Regions from separate parts of the Peribacillus phoenicis genome, predicted to be linked through region 2. Evidence: predicted binding sites of a transcription regulator. Region 2 holds the regulator's gene; each other region holds the start of a gene.
What was found. The regulator LexA, encoded in region 2, represses DNA repair genes until DNA is damaged. The targets are predictions, from matches to a motif close to CGAACATATGTTCG.
Positions count from the first base shown of each region.

Region 1: ABC374_RS28370 (YolD-like family protein) is a predicted target of LexA. The motif match lies at 1,312-1,325, and genes of this name have one in related genera.
Region 3: ABC374_RS15665 (Y-family DNA polymerase) is a predicted target of LexA. The motif match lies at 1,527-1,540, and genes of this name have one in related genera.
Region 4: recA (recombinase RecA) is a predicted target of LexA. The motif match lies at 1,317-1,330, and genes of this name have one in related genera.

Region 1 is NZ_JBDFMF010000008.1:55,738-58,922, reverse strand. Features, by position in the region: gene ABC374_RS28375 (ArdC family protein) at 1-579, opposite strand, end outside; gene ABC374_RS28370 (YolD-like family protein) at 1,369-1,581, shown strand; gene ABC374_RS28365 (YolD-like family protein) at 1,529-1,702, shown strand; gene ABC374_RS28360 (helix-turn-helix domain-containing protein) at 1,776-2,000, opposite strand; gene ABC374_RS28355 (hypothetical protein) at 2,474-2,809, shown strand; gene ABC374_RS28350 (FtsK/SpoIIIE domain-containing protein) at 2,818-3,185, shown strand, end outside.
Region 2 is NZ_JBDFMF010000001.1:1,680,276-1,683,460, reverse strand. Features, by position in the region: gene ABC374_RS08150 (YneB family resolvase-like protein) at 1-420, opposite strand, end outside; gene yneA (cell division suppressor protein YneA) at 440-751, opposite strand; gene lexA (transcriptional repressor LexA) at 907-1,530, shown strand; gene ABC374_RS08135 (glucosaminidase domain-containing protein) at 1,756-2,370, opposite strand; gene ABC374_RS08130 (esterase/lipase family protein) at 3,097-3,185, opposite strand, start outside.
Region 3 is NZ_JBDFMF010000001.1:3,203,073-3,206,257, forward strand. Features, by position in the region: gene ABC374_RS15660 (YolD-like family protein) at 1-186, opposite strand, end outside; gene ABC374_RS15665 (Y-family DNA polymerase) at 213-1,469, opposite strand; gene ABC374_RS15670 (C40 family peptidase) at 1,886-2,545, shown strand; gene ABC374_RS15675 (DUF3221 domain-containing protein) at 2,596-3,123, opposite strand.
Region 4 is NZ_JBDFMF010000001.1:1,484,891-1,488,075, forward strand. Features, by position in the region: partial or broken gene ABC374_RS07205 (IS1182 family transposase) at 1-801, opposite strand, end outside; gene recA (recombinase RecA) at 1,476-2,522, shown strand; gene rny (ribonuclease Y) at 2,876-3,185, shown strand, end outside.

The sequences.
Region 1 (3,185 bases), on a different contig from region 2:
ACGACTTTGATGTCCGGTACTGTGAATAAGTTCGTGAAACAAAGTGCAGTAGTATTCTTCCGGAACCTTAAAATCTTTCATCGGGGGACAATTGATTTTATCCCACGTTGGATAATAGACCGCTTTTCCTGAATGAAAGGTGTAATCGGGTGCATGGAAATACCCTTTAAAAACCTCTTCTGCTTTTTCAATGGGGTCATGTTCAAATGTTTCATGGCTTTTTTTTCTCTTTAATCCGGTACATTGTGTATTAATTTCCCAAACTCTATAATAGAAAGGTTTTCCAAATGTCTTTTTTTCCTTTGTTTCTTTGTCCTCTTTTTCTTTCCAAAGCCAATATACGATCATATGGGAATGTTTCATTTCCTCTTTTTTGATTCGCCCACCGGCTTCTAAAATCTGCTTTTTAGACGCATATTCACCGGGTTCAACGAGAAAATGATTGATTCCTCTATATGGCTTTTGTGTTTTCCAATTGACCGCGTTTGAATTTGACCAGGGCTTACGCCACGGGATGACTCCACTTTCTAATTTTTCAATGATTTTTTCTGTAATGATTTCATAAACGCTTTTAGCCATTTTCTTTTCCTCCTTTGATTTTTTAAGGGGTTTTGTTGTTGGGTTTTATGTTTTTCCCTTTTGGTTTCCGAAGCGATTCAGTTCCCCAAAGGGGGATTATTTTTCCCCTTTTGCAAGTAGAACGAAAAACACGCATAGGCAATCGGTCAAGGGTGCTCTTCGCACAAAAAGTTTTTTGATGTTGCATAGCGTTCGTAGTCAAAAAAGTTTTTTGCCCCTTGATCGATTGACTAGCCTTCTTAGCTTCTAGCCGGAAAGGTTCGGGTGTCCTACCGGCTGGAAGGTTAGAAGGCTTGCGCTGTTTTACGATTCGGAGGGCGAAAGGGAAAAATAATTAATAAAAGTAGCCGGATGGCTACTCTCCTTTGTTCTTTATTCTTTTACTCTCTTGATCTTAAAGGTCTTGATCTTCCGGTTTTCGGCTCGTTCGGTATGGCGGCTTGCCGTAAATGGAACAGGAACCTACGGAATGTAGGTGTAAGCCGTACAGACCGTGGTTATCGGGCCCTTTAATGCCGAAGCGACACGTACAGAATGACAGAAAGACGTTCTTCCTTTCTGATCAGTCTGTAGTGCCGCCGCCTGAAGTATGTTTTGAAAGCTCTTGATCTAAAAGCATGAAAAGCCCTTATTCCTGAAGGAAAAACACAGCCTTAAGGCTTGCTCGTTGGTAAAAACAAAAGGATTGAAAACAGATCTAAAAATGGATTGTTAAACAAAACTCGAATAAACAGAACAAACGTTTGTATAATAAGGATAGCAAATGGTTCGAAAGGGGTAATTTTTTGTATGATTAGAGATCGAGGGAAAAATATCAAATGGCAAGGCTTTTTTATGCCGGAGCATATAAAAATGTTAAAAGATGCTGAGCAGGATTATTATAAAACTCCTAGACCTCAACTAGACGAAACACAAATAGAAGACAAGGCCAAGCTTTTATCGGAAAGCTTTGGCCAACAAAACATTTTTAGAAATCACTACATGGAAAGGTGGATTTTTTAATACAAGAATAGGATTTGTAAATAAAATTGTTCCCCTTAATAAAAAGATTCAGATCCAAGATGAATTAGATTCGTTAATAACGATCAATTTCTTTCAAATCATTAATGTAGTTACCAAATGAAGACCTCTTTCCTGAAGAAAGTAATGCAGGCTCAAGCCTGCAAGTTTTTAATGAATAACCCGAAGGATCTTTTTTACATACTCCAGAAATCATCATAATCCACGTTATAACCTGCTTTTTTTAATGCCTTTATAAGCTTTGAGGCGTTCTTCATAGACGGTTTATTTTCATCTGATTGTGTGATCCTGCTTATACTATTTCGATTTACCCCACTGACTTTACTGATCTCCTGTTGAGTAATCGCATTCTGATCAAGAAACCTCCCGAACTTAGACCTTTTCTTTCCTAACCCAAACATATGATGGATCAGCCTCCCGGTTAATTGTATGTTCACCAGTCTTGACTGATATTTTGGTCTTTATTCACATTTATGTGATTTTTGCAAAAGAAGTGTGAAATATGTACAAGCAGTCTCCATAGGCTTTATCAAGGTACCTAATTTGGTAGTTAGCAACTTCCGGCCAAAGTAATTACCAAAGTATCTATCAAGGTAAGCTTACCAAGGTAATGAACCAATAAAGGTTGATATAACAAGAAAACAAAAAGTGTTTAGAGAGAGCCGTAAGCCGAAAGACGAAGGAAAGGCGACCGATGCCCAATTTGCCCATTCTTTATACATGAAATGATTAAAAAAATAAAAAAAAGAGAGCGTAAAAGACACGTGTTCTTCCGAGGGTCCGAATGGAAATCAGCCCCTTTCAAAATGGTATATAAGTGGGCTATTTATTCTGAACCATCAAAGCTGGAAAGTGAAAATAAGGAGGGTTCGGAATGTTCATCAATTCGCCTTTTGTATCGAGGAAAGTTGAAACCATTGATTTTAAGACATTCATGAAGAAAGAACACAGAAAAAAAGGTTCACTATCGATTAAACCAATACCGGTTTTAGCCTTTATACCCTTGAATCCATCTGCAATGATTGATCCGTTATTTATTGCAATGGCTGCCGGCATTCTCTTGGTCGCTTTAATCGAAAAAGGTCTGGCTGACTCCGATAACGTTGGAATGGCTGCTTTTATCTCTGCTTTTCTACGTATCTCCTTTCCGATTGTCGGACTATCAGCTATTTGGTTTCTTGTAAATCAATTATCATTCTTCTTCAGGTAGGTGAGCATATGAAAATGTGGTTAGCAAAGCAACGTGCCAAGGCTGAACTAATGAAAGTGTTCCGAAATGGTGAAATAAGAATCCAGTATTCATACGGCCAATCCAATAACGGATTTACCTATCCGAAAATCCAAAACGTTTCTTTTAACTACAAGAAAAAAACGCTCACGTATGTTTTTACCCTTCCAACTGGGATGGATCCGAAGGAAATTAAGAAAAAGGAATACTGCTTCAAACAAGCGTTTGGGGAACGAATAGAAATCAAAGGAGACACCAAGAAATTTATTTTAACGGTTTTTACAGCTCCTATCCCAAATCTTATCCGTTACGATGCAGAACGCTTCAAGGAACAGGCGAAGAACGCAAAATTGCCCAT
Region 2 (3,185 bases):
CATCCCGCGCTTTATTTTAAGATTATGTAGTTTCCTTTGGTATTCTTCTACAATACCGACTATCTGGATGACCATGGCATCCGAATCCGATAACTCAAGCTCCCCGTCATGTGAGAGCGTATAAATTTTCACATCTTCTTTAAGGATGACATGGAAAAGGGCTATTTTGGCATTCCCTCTTCCCAGCCTTGTTTCATCTTGAATTAATAGTACTTCAGCTTCTTTAGTTTTAAATAGTTCGAGCATGTCAAAAATGCCATCCCGATTCAACTCATAACCACTTGCCTGCTCTTTTATTATGGAAATGACTTCAACATCCATCTTTTCTGCCAATTTGACTAATTCATCTTCCTGCCTTGCCAATGATGTTTCCTGTGACTCTTTTTCTGTGCTTACCCTACAATAGATTACCGCCTTCATAATACCCTACCTTCACTACTTACTGCTCACTGGCCAAATTCTGGACAAGTTCTTCCCCTTTAACCGGTATGACGATGACTTGACCAGGTTTAATTGAATCCGCCCTGACTCCATTATGCTCTTCTATCCAACCAATGAATTCTTTTTTTGTCAAATTTGCTTCTTCATATTCTTCGGCAATTCCCCATAGGGTATCACCCTCACTTACTTCTATAGAAAGGAAATCCTTTTTTGGATCATTGTTCAATGTACAAGAGAATAAAATTGAAAAGATGAATACTGATCCCGCTAATAGAATCGTATAAATATAATTTTTGTATAAATTTTTCATAAATATCCCTCCAAAGCGAATGTTCGTTCGTATGTTATGGTCAAATTATAATACGAACGTTTGTTTCAGTCAACAACAAAATTCGAACTTATGTTTGTATAGAGTTGGGGGTCATGCTATAATGTAGCAAAGAACATTGGGGAAGAGGTGCACAAATGACTAAACTATCAAAACGGCAGCAAGATATTCTTGATTTCATTAAAGAAGAGGTCCGCCAAAAAGGGTATCCACCTTCCGTACGGGAGATTGGCGAAGCAGTGGGACTTGCTTCAAGTTCAACAGTACACGGACATTTATCACGCCTGGAAAGCAAAGGCCTGATTAGACGTGACCCAACCAAGCCAAGGGCCATTGAAATAATGAATTTGGAGGAAGCGAACAATATTCCCAAAGTCAATGTCGTGAACGTGCCGTTACTTGGAAAAGTAACAGCGGGAATGCCGATAACGGCCATTGAAAACATAGAAGAATACTTTCCGCTTCCCGAAAGCATGGTTCCGCATGATGACCATGTATTCATGCTGGAAATCATGGGTGAAAGTATGATCGAAGCAGGAATTCATGATGGGGATTATGTCATCGTGAAACAACAAAGCAATGCCAATAATGGAGATATCGTCGTGGCCATGACGGAAGATGATGAAGCCACTGTAAAACGATTCTTTAAGGAACCGGATTACATAAGGCTTCAGCCTGAGAACTCAAATATGGAACCAATTATTTTACGAGATGTTTCGATACTTGGAAAAGTAATAGGCTTATATAGACAAATACACTAAAAGCGCTAACCGCGCTTTTTTTGTTTGTTTAATCTATGTCCCGAATTCTCTCAATATGCATATGGAAGATTAGATATTGACATATTTTTTAATAGAATCAAGTTTTCATGGAAATTTAAACATCCTTTATTACGAATGGAAGTTATACGCTCGCCTAATATGTACTTTGGTAACAATCTGATTACAATAAAAAAGAGAGCTTTAACTACCGCTCCCAGTTAAAATTCACTTCACTCGTAATCTTTGGTTCACTTTAATGAGGTTAAGATCGACCAAACCGTTCCACTGTTGAATCTGCACTTGTGTAGAACCGTATGCTTTTGCAAGCGCAGAGACGGTATCCCCTTTTTGGACAATATGATAAACCTCTTCAATGCTTGCATCATATTTTGTTAAATCGCTTGTTTCGATAAGGTTCACCAGTTTTTCAATATATTTGGGATCCGAGGCGTACCCCGCATCGAATATTGCTTTGAGTGCTTTTCTATAATCTTTTTCTCCAATGACAGCTGTATAAAGACTTCTATTCCATGAAGTCCCCTTTACATATAAATTGGCGAGATCTCGAAGACTTTCTTCCCAAGATGGGTATTTTCTGAATTTGTTCCATACTTGAACGGGCACACCATTGACATATTCCATTGTTTGAATAATGACTGACTCACCCTTGAAGTCACCTTTTGTACCGAATATATTTTTTCCTTTGCTTGCTAATAAACTTGTCCCATATCCACTCTCCAAACAAGCTTGTGCAATGACAACAGAAGGTAATATTTTAAATTCCTGTTGAATTTTCTGGGCATAGGGAGCAATTTCCTTAATAAATGTTTCCTTGCTCATTAGAACCTCCCACTAATAGGCATTACTTTATTTTTCACTGTTTATCTTCATTCTTATCGTATTCTCCTCTATGAAAAAGGTTACAGCTTGTCCTGCACAAAAAGTTCCGATGTCTGGCTAATTTTTTCATTATAGATTACTTACCTAGAAGTGGATCGCTCCGCGTATTATTTATCCACTTCCCTACCAAACAGGAAAAGCCGTCAATCCATATAATTAAATGGATTGACGGCTTTTTAAGTTGGACACTGAAAACCTTCAAAACTTGTTCATTTCCATTTTCATCAGTCATCGTCATCACTTGGTTTCAGGAATTTTCATGGGCTGGTTTTATGGCTATGCAAACATTGGCAATTATGCTGCACTCAAAACTGGTATTTTGTCTTATAGAGAATCCTATAAAAAGACGGATTAAACCTATACAGGGTATCTCTCGCTGCAATTCAGCAATCTTTTTATTAAACACTAACACCCATGTTAACATCCCATTACACACATCCAAAAAACCCCTTCTCAATTAAGAGAAGGGATCAATTTGTCGGGAAAAGTAAGTTATCCTTTATGTTTTTTACACTCCTGACTAGCCGAGCAGGCTTGGCAGACAGTCGGCGGAAAGGAAGCGGATTTTCTGCAATCGACTGGATCTTTTTTTAAAAGAAAAGACTGTAGGCAAACTTAGAATTTGTCTACAGTCTGATACACTCTCAAAGAAGAGACGGCATTTCACTATTTCTCAATATAGACCGAACGAATCAGCGTCCGGGTTCTTTCAGTACCATACACATTTTTTTCCTTGACATCTATTGTTACATTAT
Region 3 (3,185 bases), 1.5 Mb from region 2:
AGCAATCGTGACATCCTTTCTTTCCTCCATCGCTTCCCCCATTACCGCATTCATTTCTTCCAGTTGCTGCTCATCCAGGATGCGCTTCGTTTCATAGCCATCCTCCACCACCCAATCCCGAAGCATCTTCACATGCTCCGGCAACATCATCGATGTCCATTTGATACGGCCGCGATCACGTATCATTCTTTTCCCTCCCTTCAAAGCCACCCTTACGCCTTATGCCCACCAAGCAGCTTGCTTCGGTAAACGGCTGTACCCGCTTCTGTATACGAAACGGCACGCAATAACGATTTGGCTCCATATTTATGGCGGATTCGATCAACCGTGTAACTCAATTCCCGCTTCTTCCAGCGCGAAGCATCAAATAAAGTCAGCTGCATTTCGTTGTCATCCACAATATTCGAGAGCCTGACCTCTATGCTCCGAACCGTTTTTTGCTTATAGTTTTCATAAAAAAGCTCCAGGCACACTTTATATAACTCCATCGTAATGTTGGTCGGTTCGCTAATTGAACGCGAACGATGGAAACCTCCGCCGAACTCATCCTTGCTGTAACCAATGCTGAGGCTCACCGTCCTTCCTGCCTTGCGATGGGTGCGTGCCCTTCTTCCAACTTCTTCGCAAATTTCCAGCATGACCTGCTTTACCTCATGCTCCTCCTTATAATCCCGCAGCAGGATTTGACTTTTGCCGAAGCTGACCTGCCCTTCGATGATCGCTGCCCCCATATCAGATAAATCTATTCCCCACGCATGGTGGTAAAGCTGATTGCCCATAATTCCAAACTTTGCTTCAAGTAATTCAAGATCATAATTGGCAAGCTGCCCAACCGTAAATATTCCCATTCCATGAAGGGTTTCTTCTACACGCCTGCCGATCCCCCACATTTCACGAAGCGGTGAAATCGGCCAAAGTTTGCTTGGCACATCCTCATACTTCCATTCTGCAATCCCTTTATGTTTGGCTTCCAAATCAAGGCAAAGTTTTGCCATAAGCATGTTCGGTCCAATTCCAATGGCACAGGGGAGCTGTAATTCCCGTTCGATTTCATCTTTTATCTTTTCAGCTATCATCCGGGCATCTCCCCATAAAGAAGCGGCACCATCGACTTTCACAAAACTTTCGTCCACACTATATACGTGAATCGCTTCTTTGGGCACATAACGGTTGAACAAGCGGGTTATTTCCGTCGAGACCCTTAAATAGGTCGCCATTTTAGGTTCAACGACCACAATCCTTGGATCATTCGGGATCTCAAACATCCGCGAACCTGTCTTGATGCCAAATTCCTTCTTCATCTTTGGAGAAGCCGCAAGCACAATGCTCCCTGTCCTCTTCAAATCACCAACCACCGCCAGATAACAATCAAGCGGGTCCAGACCAAGCATGACCGCTGAACAACTTGCATAAAAACTTTTCATATCGATACACATAATTGATTGTTTCGGCATCGTCCCATAATCCATCGTTTCTTCACCCTAACAAGAATATACGTTCGCTTTTATTATATTCATAACTTTAACCGAATATACGTTCTTATTCAATGGAAGTTTTCATACAAATTTCTACTTTTTATTGTAATTTCCTCGAAAAATATAATAGATACTAAAAATGGGTAAAATGACAAATTTAAACTGCATATCCAAATAGTTTTTTTAAAAAGAATCATTTAGTAGCTTGAATAATTTTTAATGGATCCTTATGCTTAGATTTTTTAATTTTTTCACCCTTATCAACAGACTTTAGTCTATTTAAACTTAAGTCTTATTACTCATTTTTTGTAATGTAAATGTAACCAAAATTATGTCTAATTGTCATAATGGTATTGTAGGATAATATTGTTAACAATACTAGAGAGATAGATAGAGAGGAAATGAAAATTATGAAGAAATGGATCGCTTCAGCTGCTGTTGCATCTGCCATGATGCTAACCCCACTGCAAGCCTTTGCAAATATTGGAGACCAAACCCTCAGACCCGGAATGACACATAGCGATGTCAAACAACTACAACAACTTTTAAAAACCAAAGGTTATTTCACATATTCAGGTTCACTGACTACATATTACGGCACCTATTCTGTATCAGCAGTGAAAAAATTCCAAAAAGCCAAAGGGTTAACTGCCGATGGTATTGCCGGCCGTGGCACATTTAATGCGCTTGGTGTTTATAATGTCAATAATACAAGCTTGATCAGCTATGCAAAAACCTTAATAGGCAAACCCTACAAATGGGGCGGAACAACACCGACTGGATTCGACTGCTCAGGCTTCGTCTATTACGTATTCCAAAAATCACAAGGAATTACCTTACCGCGTACAACATCCTTGCTATATTCCAATACGGGTTTAAAAGTATCTTCACCAGCTAAAGGTGATCTTGTATTCTTTGATACTTCTTCTGGAAGAACAGGAGTATCCCATGTTGGGATCTATATCGGAAATGGTCAATTCATCAGTGCTACGTCTTCTAAAGGAATAACCATCACGGATATGGATAATTCTTATTGGAAACCAAAATATTTAGGTGCGAAAACTTTATAAAATCCCATAAAACAACCGGACAGAATTCATAGTGATTCAGTCCGGTTGTTTTATTTTATATATAATATTTCATCCGTTAAATCCTCTACTGTCACCATGAATGAAGAGTCCAAGTTGGAACGGTTCATCATTTCGATATTATAAACATGCTCTGAGGGTAAATGGACGACTTCGAGAACCATGAATCGCTGACTTTCCGCTTTGCTGACATGATCGAGGGCAGCAGTGACCGCCCTTTGTTCGGCCAAGCTTTTTTCATCCGTCAAAACAAGAATCAGTTCCGCTTCCGCTTTCCCAGGAAATGATTTCTTCACCCCGCCCCGGTGCCATGGTTTCACTTTCATCCCGATTTCCAGGTCGGAATAATCGAGAGCGTTACCATGTTGATCTTGAATGGATGTATCAGTGGTCACCTTATAATACGTCTCTTTAATCAAAATCCTTTTATCGTCAAGATCCGTAATGAAACCTTCTTCCCCCTTATCGATGGCTTCATCCATGTTCCAATCAGGGGATTGACAGCTACCCAGAATAAAGGCAACGAAAATGGATATATAAAGGTTTACAATCCTCTTCATACAAATCCCTCCTACTAGAAATAGACGGATTCCCCATGAAATAGTTACCAATTCATATGAAA
Region 4 (3,185 bases), 200 kb from region 2:
TCTTTGTTAAATAGGTAGCTTGTAATCGCTGGTGTTTTATAAGCTGCATCTGCGGCAACTGCTTCCGGTTTTCCAATTTTCTCAATCACTTGTTCAACTAGTGGCTCTAAAATCTGACTGTCATGTGTATTTCCAGGTGTTACAATCGTTCCAATACAAAACCGTTGCGGTCTGCGGCCGCGTGGAATGAATAGGCAAACTGTTTTGTTCGTTCATCTTTCACATAGTAGCCACTCTCAGAATCGGTTGTACTTTCTTTAATCTCTTTGGTCTCTTCTTTATCAAATTTATCTGATGGAAAAGGCTTTTTTCCATGGTTTTCACGATCTTGATTGATTTCTTCTTGAAGACGTCCTTGATACGCTCGTGTTTCTTTACGAACGATTTTCTTTTCAAATTTCCGTTTATTCGCACTGGCTTTCACATGTGTGGAATCCACGAAAACGTGTTCAGCACTTTAACTTTTTATTAGCAGCTGTCATTAAAATGCGATAGAAAATTTGTTCAAACAGGTCTGTATCTTTAAAGCGTCGCTCATAATTTTTCCCGAACGTAGAGAAATGAGGTACTTTATCATGGAAACCATAGCCTAAGAACCAACGGTAAGCCATATTGGTTTCAACTTCTTCAATCGTTTTACGCATGGAACGAATACCAAAGGTATATTGAATGAAAGTCAGTTTAACTAAAATAACTGGATCAATACTTGGGCGTCCTACCTCTGAATACATATCTGTCATAAATGAAAGTGAAGTCAATGGAAGCCTCCATTTTACGAACCAAATGATTCGGAGGCACCAGTTAATCTAAAGTAATCATTTCAAGTTGGTCTCGCTGAATAGAATTATGTTTCGAAAGCATCCTCATCACCTCAAGTTTTAATAATTCTATTTTAAAACAAAAAAGACTGTAGGCAAAAGGAGTTCTAACTAAAAACATAGTTGATTGGAACGTAAGGTGCGAGACTCCTGCGGGAATAGCGAGTCCAAGGGAGACCCCACAGGCGCAAGTGCGCCGAGGAGGCTCCCGGACCGCCCGCGGAAAGCGAGTGCCTGAAGTGGAAATCAACGTCCAAATTTGTACAAGCCATAAAAATAGACAAACACGATTTTCATCGAGGTTTGTCTACAGTCTGAGCAGAGCTTTTTACAGCTCTGCTTTTTATTTGGTTTTAGAAGTTTGTTTCTTGAAAAATAGGGAAAAAAAGAAAAAAGTTAATTCAATGAAAATGTTTTTTTTAGGGAGCAAGTGAAAGGAAATGGAGATTTCTTAAAGATAAAACGTTTTTTTACAGAGAATACCCCGAAAGAAAAAAACGAATGAATGTTCGACTTTTTGCTTGGCAAAATTGTAAAAAGAGTATATAGTAAAGATAGGTTTTGAGACAGGATGCAAACCTTGATCTCGAATAATTGCTAACGTAAGTACACCTTTAATCGGACAGCCGATTATTTGAATATAGAGGAGGAAATTGAGTGAGTGATCGTCAAGCGGCTTTAGATATGGCGTTAAAACAAATTGAAAAACAATTTGGTAAAGGTTCTATTATGAAACTTGGGGAACAGTCTGATCGTAGGATTTCAACGATTTCAAGCGGTTCTTTAGCATTGGACGTAGCATTGGGAGTGGGCGGATATCCAAGAGGCCGGGTCATTGAAATATATGGACCTGAAAGCTCCGGTAAAACGACTGTTGCATTACATGCTATTGCAGAAGTACAAAAGACTGGCGGCACGGCTGCATTCATTGATGCAGAGCATGCTTTAGATCCAGCATATTCAGAAAAACTTGGTGTGAATATCGATGACTTACTGCTTTCACAGCCTGATACGGGTGAACAGGCCTTGGAGATCGCTGAAGCATTAGTTCGAAGTGGAGCGGTGGATATCATTGTCATTGATTCGGTGGCAGCACTTGTTCCTAAAGCTGAAATCGAAGGCGAAATGGGAGATTCCCATATGGGTCTTCAAGCGCGGATGATGTCCCAGGCGCTTAGAAAACTGTCTGGTGCCATTAATAAATCAAATACCATTGCCATTTTCATTAACCAAGTCCGTGAAAAAATCGGTGTTATGTTTGGGAACCCTGAAACGACTCCGGGAGGCCGGGCATTGAAGTTCTATTCAACTGTTCGTCTGGAAGTGCGTCGTGCGGAACAATTAAAACAGGGTAATGAAATCGTCGGTAATAAAACGAAAATCAAAGTTGTTAAAAACAAGGTTGCTCCACCATTCCGTCAAGCGGAAGTTGACATCATGTATGGTCAAGGGATTTCCCAGGAAGGTGAAATCATCGATATGGGTGCAGATCTTGATATCGTCCTTAAAAGCGGTTCGTGGTATTCATACAATGAAGAGCGTGTCGGACAAGGCCGCGAAAATGCGAAGCTGTTCTTGAAAGAAAATCAGGATATCGCTCAGGAAATTTCTCAGAAAATCAGAGATCACTATAATCTCGATGGAGAGCATGAATTACCGCCAGAAGAAAATGAACCAGAAGAGCATTTTGAATTGCTTGATTAATGGTATTTGGAAAAGGCCTAAGCTTGTTCGCTTAGGCCTTTTCTATATATTTTGAGAAAAGTGTGAAATTTTCAGCGGAATAAATGGCATTGAAATCAGATTTACAGACTTCTTCCATAAAGAATGCTGTACATAATGATGGTTGATATTAAGAAAACTTGAATAATCATTGATACATAAGGGACAAACGCTTGACAATAAAAATTCTCAACTATACAATTAATATGTATATTTTACAATTTTTCAAACTAAAATTTTGAAAATTAAGTGCTGTATATTGAATTTATGTGCAATGTACTTGCCGACAGTTCAACATTTTATGTAAAAAGTTCATAGCAAGGGGAGGTGAAACGATGGAACCCATGACAATCATCTTCACTTTGCTTGGCCTAATCGTCGGTGCAGTTGTTGGTTATTTTATTCACAAATCAAAATTTGAGAGTAAAATAGCAGGGGCAAAGGGCTCTGCTGAACACATCCTTGAGGATGCAAAACGTGAAGCGGAAGCACTTAAGAAAGAAGCCTTGTTGGAAGCAAAAGATGAAATTCATAAAGTTCGTGCCGATTCGGATCGGGAAGCCCGTGAAAGAAGGAACGAATTACAAAAACAAGAAAATCGGTTATTGCAAAGAGAAGAGAATCTGGACCGCAAGGATGAAACGT